Regions from separate parts of the Paenibacillus sp. JT31N17 genome, predicted to be linked through region 2. Evidence: riboswitches for the same ligand, from Rfam matches in the RefSeq annotation. Region 2 holds a riboswitch; each other region holds the start of a gene.
What was found. Region 2 has a riboswitch for ZMP and ZTP ahead of AC0YOB_RS35735 (IMP cyclohydrolase). Riboswitches for the same ligand answer to the same signal wherever they lie in the genome.
Positions count from the first base shown of each region.

Region 1 (5,338 bases), on a different contig from region 2:
CCTGAAGGTACGCCGAGAGCCTCCGGCGGCTTGCGCTTGGTTGAAGCCATCCCGCGCGATCCCCTGCTCTGTGATTTCTGATTGTTCAATCGCGATACGATAAAAAAGATAATAATGACAGCGAGAACAATGATAAGGAAACCACCCATAGCTATCACCCGCTTTTCGTAGGATTAGTTCCATCATAGCATGAATAAACCATGTCTTTCTGCCGTTTTTGGTAAACATTAGGGCTGTATCAGGCCGGTGCTGCAAAAAAGGCTGCGGCGCTGTCCTCGTGGACTTGCGCAGCAGCCTCTTCGCTTTCCTTGTTATGAAGCTTTTTTAATATTTCAATCCGGGATAAAGCGGGTATTGGGAGGTCAGGTCGCTGACCATGCCGCGTGCTTTGGCAAGCACCGCTTCATCTTTCGGGTTTTTCAAGGTCATGGCGATAATTTCTGCAATGGTCTTCATCGCTTCGACGCCCATTCCCCGTGAAGTTGCCGCTGGAGTACCGATACGCACGCCGCTGGTAATGAACGGGCTGGTCGGATCGAATGGAATGGCGTTTTTGTTGACTGTGATTTGCACGGAATCCAGTACATGCTCCGCATCCTTGCCGGTAATGTTCAGACTGCGCAGATCAATCAGCATCAGGTGATTGTCTGTTCCGCCGGATACGATATTAATGCCTTGGGCCATCAACGATTCAGACAGCGCCTTGGCGTTATCGACGACGTTTTTGCCGTAGACTTTGAATGATGGATCCAGCGCTTCGCCGAAAGCAACCGCTTTGGCGGCAATAATATGCATCAAAGGTCCTCCCTGGGAACCAGGGAATACGGCTTTATCGATCGCTTGCGCCCATGGCTGACGGCACAGAATCAAGCCGCCGCGGGGTCCGCGAAGCGTTTTATGCGTCGTGGTGGTAACGAAATGGGCGTGCGGCACCGGGCTTGGATGCAGACCGGCCGCAACCAGACCGGCAATATGCGCCATATCGACGAACAGCAGTGCGCCGACATCATTTGCGATTTTGCCCAGTGCTTCAAAGTCAATGATACGCGGGTAAGCCGAGGCGCCTGCTACGATCATCTTCGGACGGTGCTTGAATGCAAGCTTCCGGACTTCTTCATAATCGATCGTGAATGTATTCTCATTGACGCCGTAAGAGACGAAATTATACAAAATACCGGATGCGTTAACCGGGCTGCCGTGCGTCAAATGCCCGCCATGCGCCAGATTCATGCCAAGCACGGTATCGCCCGCATTCAGCGCTGCAAGATAAACCGCCATATTCGCCTGAGCGCCGGAATGAGGCTGTACGTTGACATGCTCTGCGCCGAAAAGCTCTTTGGCACGGTCGCGGGCAATGTTCTCGGCTATATCCACATGCTCGCAGCCGCCGTAGTAGCGTTTGCCCGGGTAGCCTTCGGCGTATTTGTTCGTCAATACGGTTCCCATTGCTTCCAGCACAGCTTCGGAGACAATGTTCTCGGACGCGATAAGCTCAATGTTGTCGCGCTGACGCTGCAGCTCAAGTCCGAGCGCTTTTACCAATTCAGGGTCTTGTTTGCGTAAATGTTCCATTGTTTTGTTTATCCTCCTTAAATGTAACGCCTTCTATAACAGTCCCTTGCATTGCGCTGACAGGCCTTTGAAGCTTGTTAAGAAGCCATTGGTCAGAAACAATTCACAAAACATGTTTATTGGCGGTTGTTAAGTAACGCGGTATGTGGTCAAAATCTCCGAATCAACTTCCTCTAGTCGCATGTGCCGCCCGGAGACTCCGGGCCCCCTGGGGATGTATCCGTAAAGGCTTCAGCAACTGAACTGCCCGGAATGCCGGCCTCTTCCTCCGTATATACGGCGCGGATGCCGCCGATCAGCTTTGGACGCGTATAAGCCATTGTCAGATGCGCTTCTCCAATGAAACGGATTGTCGGCCTGACCGGAACAGCAACACGCCGCAGATGCATGCCTATGAACGTATCGCCAATATCCAGTCCGGCATGCGCCTGCACCGTCTCCGTCAGACAGGGATCGGACAACTGCCGGTAGGCGTAGGAAGCCATTGAACCGCCGGCTTTCGGCACAGGGATGGCTCCTACAATCTCCAGTCCATACCGCTCTGCGATATCCCTCTCCATCACAAGCGCCCGGTTCAAATGTTCGCAGCACTGATAAACGGGGTGAAAGCCAATGTCACGGCGTGCCGCCTCGACGCCTTCATAAACCGCTTTGGCTGTTTCCAGCGTGCCTGATGTGCCAATCCGCTGACCGATGACCTCGCTCGTGCTTGCGCCAATTACCAGAAGCTGTCCGCTGCGAAGCTGAGCGGCATGCGCCAGCTCACGGACAACAGCTTCAACATCACCTGCAATCGTATCCAGCTTCAGTTCCCGGTTCATCACCTGACACTCCTTCAATTCGCATCTTCCGCTTGCTGCGAAGCATGGTGCTACCCTCTGAAATAACAATCGCCGGAACGGCAGCTTGCGCCGGATGGCAAAAACAGATTCAAATTACAGTTGAGGGAGAAGACGCATTTTCTTCAAGCTTCATGACCTTGCCGATCCTGCCAACATGACGCTGCTCCTCCGAGAACGGGGTTTCCAGCCAGATTCGGACGATCTCCTGGGCAAGCCCGGGTCCGATAACGCGTTCTCCCATCGCCAGCACATTCGTATCATTATGCTCACGGGTTGCCTTGGCCGAGAAGGTATCGTGCACAAGTGCGCACCGGATGCCGGCCGTTTTGTTGGCCGCTATTGACATGCCGATTCCGGTGCCGCAGACCAGAATTCCGCGTTCCGCCTTCCCGCTTGTTACTCTTTCGCAGACAGGAAGCGCATAATCAGGATAGTCCACGGATTGCTCGCAATTGCAGCCGACATCTTCGATTACATGACCGAGCGACCGGATGAAGGAAGCGAGCTCCTCCTTGAGGCGGTAACCGCCGTGATCGGCGCCGATGGCGATTTTCATAACATATAATCCTCCCGGTTTGACCGCCTTGGATGGCGAAAAATGTCGATGAATCATGTTACTAGTATACCTGAAATCATGCTGAAATCGCCTGGAAGACGAAAAAAGAGCATGACATGCTTTCGCACGCTGCTCTTTGCCCAGGCGACCGGCCGTATGATCTGATGCTCCACCGTGGTTTGATCCACTTTAGTCGCCAGTTACATCAGAAACCGTCTTAGTTGTTTTTATCATAACGTATTGCCTGTTGAAAATCAATCATCGAACGTCAGGGGCTGATGCGGATATTTTGTAAACGACCTTATCGGGAAGGGCCAAGCTTATCCAGCAGCTTCCTCAATGCATCCTCGATCTCGTCGGCGCTGCGCTTATACATCTCCATCGACCCGCCAAAGGGGTCGGCTATGTCAAAATCGGGAATCCGCTTCTCAAGCTCAAGCAGGCGGTCGCGCTCGGCACTGGTCATCTGTTGGCCAAGCGCCTGCTTCATCTGCCATTCCGTGTAAAGGCCCTCCAGCTCCGAAATATCGGCCAAGACCTTCTCGTCGCAGCCGACGAATTCCTTGAGTGTATAAGTTTTATCCACCGCTTGTGGGAAGCGCTGCAGCAAATTGCGTTTATGGCTTGTCGTCATGGTCAAAATCAGATCCGCCCAAACGACTGAACCGCCATCAAGCGCTTTGGAGCCGCCAGTACATGAAACCTCCCTTTGACGCAGCACGCCCACAGCATTCGAAGAAACAGGAAGTCCATCCACCGTGGACACACCTGCCGAGCGTACCTCCAGCTGCCTGCCCTGCTTTCTCGCAAGCTCCTTAAGAATGGCCTCCGCCATCGGGGAACGGCATGTATTGCCGGTGCAGACGAACAAAATCCGTTTCATAGCACTCGCACTCCTTTTCCTCAAATTATTCAAAATAAAACAAGCAGCCCGAACGTGAACAAAATAACACCGCCCAGCGCTTCCCCGTACTCGCCCATGCTTGAACTGACCCGCCGTCCGATGAGCAGTCCAACCGTGGACATGATTCCGCCGAAGAAGCCGAACAGAAGCACCGTGACCAGCACATCCGCCGCAAACATGCCCAGTGAAATGCCTACGGAAAATGAATCAATGCTCACGCTGAGCGCAAACAGCAGCATCCCCCAAACCGTGCTGTGATCAAGGGATTCCACGGATTCGCCACGCAGGGAGCTGTAAATCATGTGGCCGCCCAAGAGCAGCAGCAGCACACCGGCGGCGGATGAAGCCACATCTCCGAGCAGGGAACTGACGTATTTACCGGTAAGCATGCCCATAAGAGGCATTATTATATGAAACAGCGCGATAACCGCACTTAATTTAAGAATATCAACAAGCCGAATACCCTTCATTCCTATACCGACCCCGAGTGAAAAAGCGTCCATCCCAAGAGCTATCGCCATAAGTAACAGCGTCAGCAGTTGTCCGGCATGCATACCCGCTTCGACCATTCTTTTTCCCCCTTGTCCGCATTCTTTTCCAGCATATGCGGACAAGGGGTTAAACATGACCTGTAAAAGCGGCAGCCCGGGAAGGGCGTTATACGCGGATGATCTGCTGGGCAGCCGCTTTGGCAAGCCGGTTCATCAAGGCATGCCCGATGCCGGCCTCCGGACAGGTCTCCGCCCAAATTCGGCTCACGCCGAGATCATCAAATGAACGCAGGGCTGCATATAAGCCCTGAGCCGCCTGCTCCAGATCGCCGAGGCTGCCGATGACCAAAACATGATCGGCATCGAAGCGGTCGGCATGCTCACGGAACGCGAGCACTCCCGTACGTTCACCTTCCGCCCGGGCATTCCGGCTCTGCTTGCCGATATAAGCGGCAACTTCGTCAATGCCGCCCTGAACCAGCTGCATGACTCCCCTGGGCGCATAATGGGCATACTTCATTCCTGGGGATCTCGGAGCGATGCCGGCTGCCGGGTATTCATGCGCTCCTGATGCAATGAAACCTGGGCAGCGTTCCTGTCCATTATCATGAGGGGCGGCAGCTATATCATATTCGACCTGCGCCCCCGCTGCGCGCAGCGATTCAGCTGTTATCCCGCCTGGTCGCAGAATCCGTACAATACCGCCTGGTTCAACCTGAACAACCGTCGACTCCAGTCCCACGCCGGCCGAACCTCCGTCAATAACGGCATCAATCCGTCCGTTCAGATCATCCAAAACATGCGTCGCTTCTGTCGGACTGGGGCGGCCCGAGCTGTTGGCGCTGGGCGCCGCAACCGGACACCCGGCAGCCGTGATCAACGCCAGTGCCACGGGATGCGCAGGCATCCTGACGGCAACGGTGTCCAGCCCTGCCGTGACATGCTCCGATATCGAGGCCCTCTTCAGGGGCAG
Region 1 is NZ_JBWDNP010000005.1:172,220-177,557, forward strand. It holds gene AC0YOB_RS18575 (glycine-rich domain-containing protein) at 1-50, opposite strand, end outside; gene AC0YOB_RS18580 (serine hydroxymethyltransferase) at 325-1,572, opposite strand; gene AC0YOB_RS18585 (TIGR01440 family protein) at 1,746-2,393, opposite strand; gene rpiB (ribose 5-phosphate isomerase B) at 2,503-2,970, opposite strand; ZMP/ZTP riboswitch at 3,102-3,184, opposite strand; gene AC0YOB_RS18595 (low molecular weight protein arginine phosphatase) at 3,272-3,853, opposite strand; gene AC0YOB_RS18600 (manganese efflux pump MntP) at 3,883-4,443, opposite strand; gene AC0YOB_RS18605 (L-threonylcarbamoyladenylate synthase) at 4,532-5,338, opposite strand, start outside.
Region 1: another riboswitch for ZMP and ZTP. It lies ahead of rpiB (ribose 5-phosphate isomerase B); the one in region 2 lies ahead of AC0YOB_RS35735 (IMP cyclohydrolase).

Region 2 (5,338 bases):
CGGAAGGTTTTAGAAAAATTCTTTGAAAAAATTGCTCAAAGTATAATTGAAGCCGTTTTTCTTGGTTGTGGTTCGTCTTCCTGTGCTTTTTTTCCTTTGGTTTTTTTTCCTTTGAGGATGCTGCTTTAATACACTCTTCCCCCTCCCATGATTTAGGAGCTACCCGGCCGTTTCAATTTATAACTTTATTCGATTTATCGAGTGGGATATCCTGCTATAAAAGGAACTGACGCTAATCTCCAGTAAAAAAAACAAAGGACTGCCAATGGGGACTGTTGATTCCCTAGCCTTTGTCAACAGTCCCATGAGGCAGCCCTTTCGTGTTGCACTATCGTACCCAGTTAGCGTAACGAAAAGTTTTTAATTAGGACACAAGAGATTTCATTTCCTTAACTACGAATTCAACTCGATCATCTTTAAAGCCTTCGTTGGAATAAATTATCAACACATTCCCAACTTGATATTTTGAATGTGGTACAACATCTGCCGCTGCCGTCTTATCCTCAAAATCTCTAATTGCCTTCTTAACACCCGCGCTGGAAGAATAGATGTAAATGCTAATTAACTGATCGTCATTAATCAAAAAAGGCTCAGGTGATACGTCATTCAAAGTCATTATGAATACATTCTCCGTATTTAATTCTCTCGGCTTTGCTAAGGGAACCCCATGTTTTTCAAATAAGTCTTTAATTTGTTCCAAAGTAATTGTTTTCTCGTTATTCATGCACCCTGTAACAAAGAAGCACATTCCTAACAGCGTTATTATAATGTTTTTCATAATAGTCCCCCATTTCAACTGTTCTAACGTTTGGGGATTGATTTAAGTTGCAAATAGCAGGATCTATTGCGCTAAACTCCCTCTACTTCAATAATACAAAGAGGATCTGCCTCGAAACCGGTCTTAACCTGCCAGTAGAATTACCGATTTTGGCAGTGAATCCTGGTTCCTGTATACTGCCGAAGCGACTTGAAAAGCAGAGGTCGATATCAGCAGAGAACCCGAGCACGATCGATATGAATGGGTGTCTCCCGAAGAAGCAATTTAAACGTTGTGCACCGGATCTGGTAAAGTTGCCATTGACACAGGCGATCGATCTTATTATGAACCGAGGCCTTTCTCCTTTAGGTTGTTATCTGTTCTGCCCGTTTGCGTAACAAAAAAATGGAGCAGCTGCTGCCGGCAAACTGCTCTGATGTGTTGTTGAACTAACGTGCTCAGTTAGCTGAATGCTTATTTCGAATTTGGAATTGAATATCTTGATTTGAAACATGAATAAACTTTACCAGCAATGCGATTTTGTTTTCAGCATTGATACATTCCCAGTAATAGTCAGCTATACCATTCATTGAATCGAATAGTGGTACTTCGAAAGGGTCGCCTTCAAACGGTTTTAGTACAGCATTCTGCTCTGAGTTGTACGTGTGAATGCAGTGACCAATGCCACTCTTAAATTTACTGTATTGATAACTATTGCGTAAGCAAATTGAAAGGTCGTTGTCGTGTGTTTTTAAAATCGATAAACTATACTGTTTAAGTTCTGTGTTTATCACGGCTGAAATTCTCGGTGTAAAGTGCGGAGCATCTGGTTCAAACTCTCGAAGCATTAACGATTGTTCAAAGGTCCGGTTATGCTGCAACCCATCATAGATAGTGTCAGTTTGATCACCATTCGAGACAATGTGCACGTTGCGACCCGGAAGGAGTCATTCCTACGATAAGCGTTCTTCCGGGATATGGGTTTTCAAACAAATCGTGTTGAACTGTTTTCATTGCTCTTGCTCCTCTCGAGTAAACATAAAGAGGTAAGGGGAAATTCCCCTTACCTCTGCCCAGGCGTACGGCCATAACCTATATGCTTCCTCATGGATCCCCATGCTTCGCCAGTCACATATAAGTTTTAAATTACTTCCCATAGTAGCAATTACTGCTAGTAAATTCAATTATGACAATGGCTTAAAAATAACACCAACGGAACTATGCTCTAATGTCCTTTAGCGTAGCAATAGCTACAGCATATAAAAAAGTCGACAGCCTGCTGTGTTATTATTAAGCTATCGTAATCCGTTAGTCAATGCTAATCCCATTCCGAGAAATGGTGATTATTAGGCCCTGTTAGAGCCTCGCGAACGTGATGTAATCAATTTGGACAGGCTCTGCCGATTCGATCCGAAGCGCCCGGTTGATCTGTCCCCGGTGATATTGCCCATGTAAGAGAACCTGCGACAGGATGTCCCGGACGGACGTTCGGAACGGAACCCCGCTCTGGTTTGCATAGTCGATCATCTCGTCCAACTCGGATTCCTCGAGCCCTTCGATATAGACGCGATATTGCCCAGCGTTTTCTTCGAACATCGTCCGGATCGCCGTCAGGTCTTCCGCTTCCTCCCACAACGAATATTGCGCGCTGCCCTTGCCCTGCAATCGGGACAGCCAGACTCGTTCCGCGGCCGCGACGTGCCGAACCAGCTTCAGAATGTCCTTGTTTTTCGTCTCACTCTCCTCGAGCGCGTCCAAGATGCGTCCGTCCGCCCAGTACAGGTGGTCCATCATGCACTTGATTGTCTTCATTTCGGTTTCCCCCTCTTCGTCTCATCGATTACTTGAACCTATTGTTATCCGTTAGGGTCGTACCACCAGAAGGTTAGAATAAATTGAGCGATACCGTAATGGTACAATGTTGCGGCGCTTTTCATTAATTGAGGATGACTTGCTCCTGGAATTAATATAATGTCATTTGGTTAAATTATCCGGCCCGTTAGCTCAATGAAGCGCCGATCATTGTGGTCGGTTGCTTCCGTGTTATTATTGAACTATCGTACCTGTTAGCGTAACGCGGCTGTACCAGTTGTTTCATTTAGCAGTTGTTTCATTTCATGTAGCGATATTCCAGGAGATTCTTCAAATTTGAGATTTTCTGCAGCAGCTTCTCCCCGACATTCGTTTCCCTCACCAGCTTCCGCTCCAGTTCTTTGTCCACCAGCCTTTTTACAGACAATACGTCCGTTCCGTTACATAACACATCTTCTTTTGAATTAAATTTCTGATGGGCAACGAGCTGCATGCCAAAGGAATTATACAACAAGGTATATCCGGCGATGCCCGTTGTGGATTGATAGGCTTTGGAAAAACCGCCGTCAATGACAACCATTTTCCCTTTTGCTTTAACGGGGTTCTCTCCACGAATTTCTTTAACTGGCGTGTGGCCGTTAATGATATGTCCATGATCCGGATTCATATCAAACTCATGCAGGATTTTCCGGCAGATCTCCTCATTTTCACGCAAATGGTAATAAGGGTTCTTTCTCTCCTTATAGGTTTCTTTATCTTGGATAAAGTACCGTTCAAAGGTGGTCATTTCTCTCTTTCCAAAGAGCGAGGAACATTCCCCTGTCCAGATGTACCATACCATATCCGTAGCCAGATCATCCGTCTCTTCCGGATGCGCAAAGGCGTAACGTAAATAATATTCAAAAACATCGAGCAGCTGACGGCCCGAATACGTCTTGTCTTCAATCTGCATTTCTTCCATGTTTCCTTCTTCATCCAAAGGAATACAGCCGTGAAATAACAAATTCCCGTTGTATTTTAAATAAAGGCTTCCCTTTTTCATAAGAAAATTCATATGTCTGGCCAGCTTTTCGGAATGCTGAACGGAGAACAGCAGCTTTTCCATCACCTGCTGTTCTTCCTCCAGCAATTGTTCAGGCTGTTGCGGATTTACGGTTGCGAAACAGGTGTTTTCCAGCGGGTAAGTTTTTCCGCCGATCTTGATTTCAGTTTTGTCGTAATCGATCTGCTCAAGCAAAAGCCTCTTAGACATATTAAAGTAGGGGCGTCTCTTGATAATCGGGATTTCAAGCTTAAACTGGATCATGGCAATGGCTTGATGGATTTTGGTAATCTGCAGGATTTCCTGCTCCGAACCGTTATGGTCGGTCTGCAGCTTCGGTCTAAAAGCCGGATTGTCATCATAGTATTTCTCCGCCAAGTTCAGCAATGGGCGAAGATTGATTCCATATACGTCTTCGATGATGTCCAGATTATCGTATCTGGCGCAGATCCGGATAATATTCGCAAGGCAGACCAGGGAACCCGCATAGGCGCCTATCCACAGGACATCATGGTTCCCCCACTGAATGTCTACAGAATGGTAGTTGATCAGCGTGTCCATAATTTTATCGGGTTCCGGCCCGCGGTCATAGATATCTCCGACCACATGAAGATGGTCAACCACCAGGCGCTGGGTCGTATAAGCAAGGCCGATAATGAGCTTGTCCGCCTGGCCCAAGGAAATAATTTGCCGGTATATTTCCTCATAATAAGGGTCCTTATTGTTGGAAGAATCCGTCTTGTATAGAAGCTCTTCTACAATATATACAAACTGCTCCGGCAGAGCTTTACGCAGTTTCGAGCGCGTATATTTGGAAGAGGCATAAGAAATGAGTTTAAGCATTTGTTCAATCGTTTCTCTGTACCATCGGTTCAAGGCTTGTTTATTGCACAGGTCTCCTTTAACCAGCTGTATTTTTTCTTCCGGATAATAAACTAACGCAGTAAAATCATTGATTTCATGATCCGTCCAAACTTCACGGAACAAGGCTTTGATTTTCTCTTTTACGGTACCCGAACCGTTTCTTAGTACATGCTGAAAAGCCTGGAACTCCCCATGCAAATCACTGACAAAATGCTCAGTTCCCTTGGGAAGATTGGAGACCGCTTCAAGGTTGATGATTTCTGTTACAACTTTTTCTTCCGTATCATATTTCTGGGCCAATAAATCTAGAAACTGCGCATCCAAAACAGATGTCCCCCTTCAAGGAAATATGGTGATGTATAAGAGGTTTTTTAAATGGGGCTAGCCGCATACCTTTAAGCTTAGTGTAAACAGTATAGGGAAAAACATTAGGTTTCCGAGGTTCCCTTTGGTACTCTTACTAATAGCTATTATAACTGAAACTTCCCAAGCTATCCTGCCCGTTAGCTGAGCGAAGGGCAGCCGCACGGTTCCCACATCGAAGTTGAACTATCGTACCCGTTAGCTCAATGAACAAGCATGTCATCCTAGTTAAGCCCATCTTCTGAATAAGATAATGATCGTACCGAATAGTGCTGGGAATATCCTTATATCCACGTTTGAAACGATTTATTGACCATCTTTACATTATTCATTTTTGCCCAACTCTTTAAATCCGAGATACCTCTATCTCCATCCTTTGAATACCTAAATGCCATATCCATTGGGACAACTTTCCTCCTGTAAGGTAATATCCCGATAACAGGTTTAAAGTATCCCCTGGTCATTATCACTTTAATATCCCTCGAATTAATTATATTCCC
Region 2 is NZ_JBWDNP010000023.1:30,110-35,447, reverse strand. It holds gene AC0YOB_RS35740 (hypothetical protein) at 365-778, opposite strand; gene AC0YOB_RS35735 (IMP cyclohydrolase) at 1,216-1,686, opposite strand; ZMP/ZTP riboswitch at 1,822-1,899, opposite strand; gene AC0YOB_RS35730 (DinB family protein) at 2,114-2,569, opposite strand; gene AC0YOB_RS35725 (fructose-1,6-bisphosphatase) at 2,868-4,799, opposite strand; gene AC0YOB_RS35720 (hypothetical protein) at 5,123-5,338, opposite strand, start outside.

Region 3 (5,338 bases), on a different contig from region 2:
TGTATCCTTCCGGATCGGGGAGATCATTCAAGGCGCTGCCGTGCTTGCTGTCAGCATACAGGCTTTATTTTCCTCCGGGCAAATCTCCTGGGTTTCGATCCCGCTGACGCTGCTGGTTATCCTCTCAGGCGCTTTGCTATTATTCGGAATCGGACTGCTTACGGCTACGGCGGGCTTCTGGATTACGAGGATTGAAGAGCTGCAGAATATTACAGAGGACGCAGCGCGGACAGCCGTCCAGTATCCTGTTTCGATTTATCCCAAGTGGATGCAGGTCATGCTGCTCAGCGTTATTCCGGTCGCATTCGCCAATTATGTCCCCTCATTGTTTATTCTGCGCGGGGAAGGCGGAGTCTGGCTGCTGTTGTCCGCATTCGCTGCGGCTGTACTGGTGTTTGCCGCTGGTCTGTTTATGTGGCGGGTCGGTTTATCCCGTTATCAGAGTACAGGCAGCTAAACAAGCATCACTATTCGTATATTCTCAAATAGGAGGACCAGCGCTCATATGATAACGGTCGAGCACTTATCCAAGGAATTCAAATCAGCCGTCCCCAAGGAGGGGCGGTTCAGCGGGCTGCGCACCATGTTCTCAAGGGATTATACGGTGAAGGAAGCCGTCCGTGATATCAGCTTTACGATTAATCAGGGGGAATTCGTCGGGTATATCGGGCCTAACGGAGCGGGAAAATCAACGACGATCAAGATGCTATCCGGCATTCTTCATCCGTCAGCGGGCGAAGTGCGGATTGCCGGCATGAGCCCCCACCGCGAGCGGCGCACTGTCGCACGCAGACTTGGCGTGCTGTTCGGACAGCGGACACAGCTGTGGTGGGACTTGCCGGTACGGGATTCCTTTGATATTTTGGCCGCCATGTACGGTGTGCCCGATGAAGAGAAATCGCGGCGTCTTGGTGAGCTGAGCGAACTGCTGGCTCTTGCCCCGTTCATGGAGACCCCAGTGCGCAAGCTGTCACTCGGACAAAGGATGCGCGCCGACATCGCGGCGGCGCTGCTCCACGATCCGGACATTCTGTTTCTCGATGAGCCGACCATTGGACTTGATGTAATCGCCAAACGAAGCATCCGTGAATTTTTGCATTCCATCAACCGCGAGCTGGGCAAGACGATCCTGCTCACGACTCATGATATGGACGATATTGAACAGCTGTGCAGCCGCGTCATTGTGATCAATGACGGCCGTCTCGGATTCGACGGGACAACCGGCGGGTTAAGGCGGAGGATCGGCTTGCCGACCATCATTCGGGTAACCTATCTCAGTATGGCTTCTCCGCTGATAGACGGCCAGTTTAATCCGGCCGACTGGCCGGGAAGCGCCGCTGAGGAACCGCAGGACCGCCGTTGGCCCCTGCGGCTTACGGGCAGTGACGGTCATACGCTTACCGTAGAGTGCAACCGCGATCAGCTCAGCGCCATGGAGGCGCTGCGGATGCTGGAGCAGCTGGGCGAGATCGAGGATGTTCATATGGAGGAGCCCGACTTTGAAGAAATCGTTCACCGGGTCTATTAAGACCTGATAGTGTTAAAGACCTGATCAGGATAAATCAGGTCTATATTTACAAACTCCTCACCCCATACGCGCAGCCCGTCAGAGTCAGTTGGTATTGGCCAGTCCGTTGGCATTAGCCAGTTAGTTGGCGCTGGCCAATCAGTTGGTATCGGCCAGTCCGTACGCGATCTGGAATAGCGGTCTCAAGATTATCTTGTCTCAAATGAGAAGGAGCAGCTTACAATCGAGATCTGACTGCCGTCAGGATCGCTGCCTTCAGCTTCGCACCCGCAAGCTCAAGCGCTTCGCCCTGTTCACGAATGCGCGCTGCGGCAGCCAGATCTTGAATGGAGCTCAAATTAATTTCCACTGTGAGCCAAGCCGATTGGATCGCCGCTTCGAGCATCAGGGCGGCGATTCCCCAATCGGAGATGACATTGCGGTTCACTTTCATAACCGCATCATGCAGCAGCAGCAGCAGCTCATGGCACAGCACCATTAAGCCTAATGGCACCTCGGCCGCGCGGACAGCAGCTCCGCTAAGGGCCTTTTTGCGCAGCTCCCGCTCTTCTTCAGTAGTCCTTGGCAGAGCCAGAACGCGCATAAACTCCCCGAAGCTCTCAATATCCTGCAGCATGACCGCCTCGCATGCCGATACAGCCCCCGTCATTTGTCCGGTGATGAAATTCATATCCGCCTGCACATCTTCATACTTGTTTCCTGTCGTCAGCCGGGTTACCATCGAGCCCATGGATGCGCCAAGCGCCGCGGCGAGGGCAGCCACGCTTCCTCCTCCTGGAGTAGGAGAAGCGGAGCCCGCCTTCTCCAAAAAAGCATGGATCGATTGCTTCCATGAATCGCTCATATCTGCAGCCTCCCCGCATCCTGCTGCAGCTTTAATGCATGCAGGACATTCTCGAATAATATCGTCGTGGTCAATGTGCCCACACCCCCAGGGACCGGTGAAGAAGCCGCTACATGATCGGCCGTTTCCGGAGCCGCATCACCGGCAATTCCACTGCCATCTTGACTGACATTGATGCCTGCGTCAATGAGAGTCAGCCCGGTATGAACCATCTCCGGGGTAATCAGGTTCAATCGGCCCGCAGCCGTGACCAGCACGTCCGCACCCTTGATCATTCGAGCCAGATCAGTCGTACGGGAATGGCATACGGTCACCGTTGCGTTCAGGTGCAGCAGCATTTGCATCAGAGGCCGGCCTACCGTCTCTCCCCTGCCGACAACGACAACATGCTTGCCGCTTAGCGGGATTCCCGCAGCCTCAATCAATCGGATGCAGGACTGCGGGGTGGCTGGCCGCAGACCGGGTTCATTCATCATGCAGGCCAGCTTATTGGCCGGGGTAATACCGTCAATATCCTTCAGCGGATCAAGCGCAGCCGCAAGCCGGCTGGAATCCAATCCCGCTGGCAGCGGAAGCTCGATCAGGATGCCATGAATGCTGTCATCCCCATTCAACCGCTGAATCTCCCGGAGCAATTCAGCCTCCGTGACGTTCTGCTCGAAAGTCAGAAGCTCGAAGCCGATCCCCAGCTTCCCGGCAAGCCGCCCCTTGGCGTTGGCATAGGCTGCCGAGGCCGGGTCTCCATTTACCATCAGGACCGCTATTGCCGGTGCAATCCCTGCTTCCTTCCATTCCTGAACCTGTGTCTTGATGAGCCCGCCTGCCTCATCAGCGAGCGGTTTTGCCTTCAACAGCTTGGCCATGATCGAATGCCTCCCTCATGCAATAGGTAAACAAAAAAAAGCATCTGAAAGGACCCGTGCTCTTTAGCACATCTTCCTTCAAATACTTTGCCCAGGCGTACGGCTATGACAGAGCGGCCGCTGCACCCCAATTTACTGATAGCGGAGGTCAGCATGGATACGCTCATTTAGTCGCTTGCTTCCTCGTGGTTAATCCACGCTGCGCCAGTTGCACGCGACCCTTATTCCAATGCTGTCATTATAGCAGAAACAAGGTCCAGAAGAAACGGCTACTCATGTCATCTGGAGGAGATATTGGCATTTCCCTGCCTGTAACGGAATGCAGCCGCTTGACAACGTCGTCGAATTGATTTATCTTTAAATTAAGATATTTAAATTAAAAGAAAATGAGGTGAGCAGCGTGAGTCAACCTCCAAATACTTCTTTACAGCTATTCGTTACTTTATCACGGGCGAATCAATGGGTTAGCGCGCATATACAGCAGGATATTCGCAAATACGGGTTGAACCCAACTGAATTTGGTGTACTGGAGCTGCTGTATCATAAGGGAGAGCAGCCTCTGCAGCAGATTGGCGAGAAAATATTGATGACAAGCGGCAATATTACCTACGTCATCGACAAGCTGACGGCCAAAGGATTAGCGCGGCGCAAGGCATGTCCCACGGACAGGAGAGTAATTTTCGCAGAGCTTACGGAGCAGGGAAACGAGCTGCTTGAGCGGATTTTTCCAGAGCATACCGTGGCGATTCAGAAGGCGGTAGCCGGTCTCACGGCTGAAGAGCAGACACAGGCCATTCAACTGCTTAAGAAGCTGGGCCTTGCAGCCCAGGCAAGCTTCATCTAGTTAGCTGCTTGCATTCAGAGCTTCAGTGAAGAAGACCGTCTGCGCGAGCGGAACCGTCTTCAGATATTCGAGGGGTGATGAGCGTGTTCACTGCTTGTCACTTGTCTAAAAACCCGTTGCAGACTGTTTCCGCCTGATACGCGGTATGATATCCAGCTTTTTGAGACGATTCAATTGCCATATTGAGGCTATACCCTATTTATATAAAACGAATAATGGAGGTCATTTCTATGCAAACCTTAATATACGGTCCAACTTTACAAGGCAGAGGCGCATTTGACGGCGGCAAAATTACAGAGCAGAAACCAATCGGCTTTACCGGGGACGGCTCGGTGCTCCGCAGACTCGGCCCTTTGTTCTATTGGGCATGGGCGCATTCGGCCGAAGGCGGGCACATTCCGCTGCATCCCCATCAAGCCTTTGAAATTATGACCTATGTAGTCAACGGCCAAGCCGAGCATGGCGATACTCTGGGCACCAAAAGCACTGTTGGTCCCGGCGGCGTCCAAATCATGCAGACCGGCTCCGGCGTCAGCCACCAGGAGCGTTTTGTAGGCCCGGATATGGAAGCTTTCCAGATTTGGTTCGAGCCAAGCCTGGAGACGGCCTACAAAACCGCGCCAACCTATAATCAGTATGATCATGAGGCTTTTCCGATTGTGGAGGCGGACGGCGTTATCAGAAAAACTGTGATCGGCGAAGGATCGCCCATCTCCATCATTGCCGATGCCCGGATGTGGGATATTACCGTACCGGCCGGACAATCCTACCGCCATCAGGTCCCTGCCGAACGTACTTTATCAGCGCTTGCCATTCGGAGCGGAGGCAGCTGGTCCTATGCAGAGGATGCAGCAAAAAACACGGATTTTCAGCATAAGGATTATGTCGTAGTGCGTGCTGACGAGGAGCTGAACGTCCTCATAACGGCAAGTGAGGGCACCGAGCCGCTGCGGCTCATTCTGATTGAGGTCCCGACGATCGTTGACTATCCGCTGCACCCCAAACGCTGAGTATAGAAGTAATATTAACTGTCATCAGATCAAGACTATAGCCTAATAAGTATCCTTCCATCTCCTCTCCGATTTACTAAAGCTCTTTAACATGTTATATTAACTAACATACGAGTGCTGGAGAGGACGATGGATGATATGAATGTCATGCGGCTGGCTTTACTGGTTGTTTTGCTGCTTCCGGTTATTTATTTGTCAATCCAACATACACAGCTGTTTCTTATCAGCCTGCTTATCTTCTCCTTCGGG
Region 3 is NZ_JBWDNP010000021.1:38,692-44,029, forward strand. It holds gene AC0YOB_RS34745 (ABC transporter permease) at 1-457, shown strand, start outside; gene AC0YOB_RS34750 (ABC transporter ATP-binding protein) at 506-1,528, shown strand; gene AC0YOB_RS34755 (cyclodeaminase/cyclohydrolase family protein) at 1,746-2,372, opposite strand; gene AC0YOB_RS34760 (bifunctional 5,10-methylenetetrahydrofolate dehydrogenase/5,10-methenyltetrahydrofolate cyclohydrolase) at 2,369-3,235, opposite strand; ZMP/ZTP riboswitch at 3,318-3,457, opposite strand; gene AC0YOB_RS34765 (MarR family winged helix-turn-helix transcriptional regulator) at 3,636-4,079, shown strand; gene AC0YOB_RS34770 (pirin family protein) at 4,310-5,089, shown strand; gene AC0YOB_RS34775 (hypothetical protein) at 5,219-5,338, shown strand, end outside.
Region 3: another riboswitch for ZMP and ZTP. It lies ahead of AC0YOB_RS34760 (bifunctional 5,10-methylenetetrahydrofolate dehydrogenase/5,10-methenyltetrahydrofolate cyclohydrolase); the one in region 2 lies ahead of AC0YOB_RS35735 (IMP cyclohydrolase).

Region 4 (5,338 bases), on a different contig from region 2:
TATCGTCAGCGGCTATGATGATTTTGAGTATGCGCGCCGCGCCCTGCGTCTTGGGATCGAGGATTATTTGCTGAAGCCGGTCAACATTGAGGAGCTGATGGCGATGGTCCAGAGAATCGGCATGGAAATCTCGCTTGATGCGGAGCTGGAAAAAAAGCGCGAGCGCGAAGGCTGGTTAAAGTGGATGATCCAGCTTGTTCAAGGCGGGGCCGCTATACGCAAGGACGCCGATACGCCGCCATCGGCCGCATACGGCCAGTCGTCCTACCGGTTTATCGCCAGCCAGCTGGAGGATTATGCCGAATGGACCAGCCATTCGTCGGAGGAGTCGCAGCAATCCGCGCGGATCGGTTGGGAAAGTACCGTTCATGCGGCGCTGAAACCCTTCGATCAGGAAGTCATCTCCTTCTTCCATCATCCGAACCTGCTGCTTTCGCTGTGCATCGGCTCCCGCCAGGTGAGCCAGCTGGATTTGTCTGCCGCCTTATCGGCAGCGCAGAACATGGCACCGCCGGTCCCCCGCCTTTATTTTGGCGTGTCGCCGGCTTTTTCCCAATTGGACGAGGCATATGCCCGCAGTACAGAGGCCACCACGGCCCTGCAGCTTGCTGCAGTTCCGGAGGGCCGCTCCATTCAGTTTCATGATGAAGAGAAAATTTCCGGGCGGAGCCCTCTGCCGTTCTCTCCGTTCGAGCTGGAGAAGCAGCTGGTCCACGTGCTCTTTCATGGAGGCTATGAGGAACTGGATGACATCATCGGGAGCATCATGCAGCAGTTTCGCGAGAGGGGCTATCTGCTGAAGGAAGTATTGCAGGCCTTCAAGGAATTGAGCATTATCCTGCAGCGCAGACTGCATACGAACGGCATGGATTTGTCGGAGCGCACCGATCCGTTCAATTCGGGCGAAATCGATCTGTTGACGCACAACTCCTACCGCGCCATGGAATCGCTGCTCCGCAAAGAGCTTTGGTCCCTGCATGCGATGATTCATTCTTCCCTGGCCAACAAGAACCACTGGATTGCCGACCGCGTCAACAAGCATATTGATTCCAGCTACCATACGGATTTGAAGGCCTCTGAGCTGGCCGCCCTGCTCAAAATAACGCCGAATTATTTCAGCATCCTGTTCAAACAAAATTTCGGCAAAGGGTTCGCGGAGTATCTGAATGAGGTGCGCATCGAACGGGCCAAAGCAAGTCTGGTCGGAACCGACGAGCGGGTATTCGAGATCGCCGAGAAAGTCGGCTACAAGGAGTACAAATACTTCTGCTCGATCTTCAAATCGCATACCGGAATCACGCCGACGCAGTACCGGAAGCTTGCCAAAACAGGTTCGTCAGCGGGAAAGGATTGAGCGCAGTACATGTCACACCCATCATTGACCAACATACGATCCCTGGGCTTCATAAAAGCGTTCAACTTTTTCATCTACGGGGCGATCTCCGTCTACAGCACATTTTTTCCGCTTTACTTGAAGGAAACCGGCATGTCCAACTTTACGGTTGGCCTGCTGCTCGCCGGAGGCCCGTTCATCTCCCTCCTCTCCAACCCCTTCTGGGGATATTGGAGCGACCGGCTTGAGAATGCCAGGCGCGTTCTGCTCATACTGCTGATCGGCAATGCCGTGGTCATGCAGATCGTCTTTTCTCTGAACGCGGGTTATCTTATCTTTACGTTCATGCTGCTCTACTTTTTCTTCCAGAGCCCGTTGTTCTCGCAAAGTAATAGCCTCAATCTCGATGTGGCCGACAAGACAGGCCTTAAGTTCGGCAGCTTCCGTCTGTGGGGTTCCCTCGGGTGGGCCGTTATGGCCGTGGCGACAGGGCCGGTCATCGAGCGACTGGGCATTCATCACCTGTGGATCGTGTACGGGGTGATGATGCTCATCTCCATCGCCCTGGCCTTGAAGCTGCCCCGCGGAGGCAAAACGGGCAGCCGAAAAGGCGCCCCGGTCGGTTATGGTCAAATATGGGCCAACAAACCATTTATCATGTTCCTTGTCATCGGCGTTCTCATTTCGATTCCAAACTCGATGAACAACACATTTGTTTCGATCTATATCTCCGATCTGGGAGGCAAAAATTCTCTGATCGGCTGGTCCGCTTTTCTGTCATCCATCTTCGAGATTCCGGTTTACCTGCTGTTCGACCGGTATTTGCGCAAAAGTCGAAGAACCATGATCTTCTGTCTGGCCGTGGTCAGTCTGCTATACGCGCTGCGCTGGTTTCTGATGTCGGTGGCGGAAACCCCTTATCAGATCATCTTCATTCAAGCCCTGCACTGTCTTACTTTTGCAGGTTATTATTATGTAGGCACGCAATTGACCGCACTGCTCGTTCCGAAGGAATACAGGGCCTCGGGTCAAGCGGTATACGCCCTCAGCTGGGGAGGACTGTCCGGGATCGTAGCGGGCGTCACTGGGGGCTGGATATTCCAGAATCTTGGCGCGCATGCGATGTACCGGATCAGCGCCGGGACGGCTTTGCTGGGCGTGGCGGGTTTTGCTCTCATGTACATGTTCATCATGAAGGCCAGCCGCAAGAACCTGGAGGCACAGGGCTATAGCAGTGAAGGCTGAAGGCTGAAAATCCCAGGCGGAGATTTATCTCCTTTTATCTCCTTGAACTTTCCAGCAGAAGAATGTAAGATTATAACAATAGCATGAAACGGTGCGTTACTGGCGTAAACATGGATAACCATGAGGGAGCGCACCGACAAACAGCCGTACGCCTGGGCAAAGTACTTGATCCTCTTCAGATCGGGTGCTTTTTTTGTTTAATACCAGACAAACGAGAGGCCGGTGTACGGGAATGAAGATGGCATTTATTTTATTTGACGGAATGACGACGCTGGATTTTAGCGGTTTTTACGAAGCTGTAACCTGGTTGGGCATTTTGCGAGTCAAAGAAGCGGTGTCGTGGGATTTTTGTTCGACGAAGGCGGAAATTACGGATGATCGGGGATTAACCATAAAAATCCCGCATGTCTATCCGGATCTCTCCGGATATGATCTGATTTTTATCCCCGGCGGATTTTCTACAAGGCAGCTTAGGCATGACCCCGATTTTGTCTCCTGGGTGAAAACTGCCCGCGATGTGGAAATTAAGGCGTCGGTTTGCACAGGAGCCCTGCTGCTTGGGGCGGCTGGTTTCTTAACTGATAGACGGGCTACGACGAACCCTTCTGCCTATGACCTGCTTGCCCCTTATTGCTCAGAGGTCGTAAAGTCCCGCGTTGTCAGGGATGGCAATGTGTTCACGGGCGGCGGCGTCGCCGCATCCCTTGATCTTGGCTTGTTCCTCGTTGAATCATTAAGCACTCCGGAGGTCGCCCGGCAGGTTCAGGAAAAAATGGATTATCCCTATTATCGCCCCGGTCGGATGAGTGAATAGCAGACAAAATAGCTGGAATATCCGCAGCAGCCATTGCTTTTGACCGCAAAATGCGGGAATATATCAGATATGCCCCCTGTTGGCAGCATCTTCACGGCGGGCAAGATCTAACAGGAAAGCAATCATTTCACCGAGGGAGGAAATTAACATGCTGTACGAACTGCGTATCTATTCCGTTCATGCCGGGAAGATGGAAGCCATGAATGCCCGTTTTGCCAACCACACCCTTGGAATTTTCAAACGCCTTGGAATGAAGGTTTATGACTTCTGGGTCGATCAGGAGGGACACTCCAAGCTGTATTACATCATGGAATACAACGATATGGACGAGCGGAACCGCCAGTGGGATGTATTCGGCCAGGATCCGGAATGGCTGGAAGTGAAACAGAAGTCGGAAGCGGACGGGCCGATTGTTGAACAAGTGGAAAAAAGCTTCATGCAGCGTGCGGGATATTTCCAGCGTTAAGCGGGATGTTCCCTTGAACAACAAGAGAAACTGTGCATTTCTGCATGTGTATCAGAGACCTGTATGCTGTGTCGCCTCCATGTGCCGCTCGCGTCTGGCGCACTTAAAAACAGCCTGTTGAGCAGCTTCTCAACAGGCTGTTGCTTACTAGCCGCTTCCGGCAGCTTTCCATTACTTTATTCAGGATTTTCCCGTCCGGTGCCTGCTCGGTGCCAACGGATGTCCAATCGTATTTTTCTAAATGCATCCGGGTTATCGGCTTTCTTGAACACTTTCCCGCTCACCGGATTTCCGTTCTGATCTCTTTGAATCATAATCCGGCCGGTGCCGCCGTTGACATAGTAGGTGCTCTGATACTTCAGCACCCGATTAGTAGCGGTATGTTGTAAATTAGCTGCATACTCCCGGAAGTATGATCCTCACAACGGTTCCCTCATTCAGACGGCTTCTGATCTCTATCCTTCCCTCATGGAGCCTGACGATCTCCGCGCATATGGCAAGCCCCAACCCCGCGCTGTTGTTTGCCCGCGAATGGGCTTTATCCACCATGAAAAACGGCTCGAACACCTTCGGTACATCCTGTTCCGGTATGCCAATCCCCTCGTCCTCTACCTCTATTGCATAGTGGTCGTCTTCCGTCATGAGCCCTCTGAAATAAATGATGCCCCCGGCTCCCGAAGCTTTTATTGCATTGTCGATTAAGTTGGTGAAGAGGATTTTGATCAGGTCTCTTTCAATCACCAGCTTTGCAGGCTCAACCGATAGTGACAGCTCAATAGTTGCCTGTTCCAGCTGCGGCTTTAGAATCTGCTCCGTCTCCTCAAAAATCGGCATTATCTCTTCCATGTCCATGGCCTTCTTTTTATTGCCGATGAGAACCAGGTCCATAAGCTTGAACGACAGACTTTCAAGCCGTTTTCCTTCGCTGTAAATATAGTTTAAGGCCTTGTAAAAAACTTCTTCGTTATATTTAGTCGTTCTCAAGAAGTCTGCATAGCCTATGATCGAGGTAAGCGGCGTCTTCAATTCATGCGTCAGATAGTGAATAAAATGTTCCCTGTTCTTGGCGGCGTCCTCCAATTCCTCAACTTTTTCTTCTACGGCAACGGCCATCTGGTTAAAATTCTCCGAAAGCAAGCCAATCTCATCTCTCGATAAAACGCCGACACGATGTGAATAATGGCCTGAAGCTATCGTCTGCGCGGATTTTGTGAGCATGCGGACCGAGCGTGTGAGAAACCAAATCAACACATAAAGGCCACCGGCTAAAATAACGGTAATGACAATATTGATCTTAACAAAATTTCTGATCTGGGCCGTCTTTCCCTGGTAAATGTCTGTAATATCCCGGATGTATGCGAGCTTAAAATCGTCCCCGTTCAATTGGAGCCCGCTTGTGACGAATAAATAGCTCTTCTGGCCGACATCCCGGATGATATAGGTTCTGCTTGCGGAATCCCGTACCTCAAGCTCCTGTCTC
Region 4 is NZ_JBWDNP010000011.1:237,759-243,096, forward strand. It holds gene AC0YOB_RS27665 (response regulator) at 1-1,354, shown strand, start outside; gene AC0YOB_RS27670 (MFS transporter) at 1,364-2,578, shown strand; ZMP/ZTP riboswitch at 2,664-2,743, shown strand; gene AC0YOB_RS27675 (DJ-1/PfpI family protein) at 2,811-3,392, shown strand; gene AC0YOB_RS27680 (NIPSNAP family protein) at 3,541-3,858, shown strand; gene AC0YOB_RS27685 (sensor histidine kinase) at 4,249-5,338, opposite strand, start outside.
Region 4: another riboswitch for ZMP and ZTP. It lies ahead of AC0YOB_RS27675 (DJ-1/PfpI family protein); the one in region 2 lies ahead of AC0YOB_RS35735 (IMP cyclohydrolase).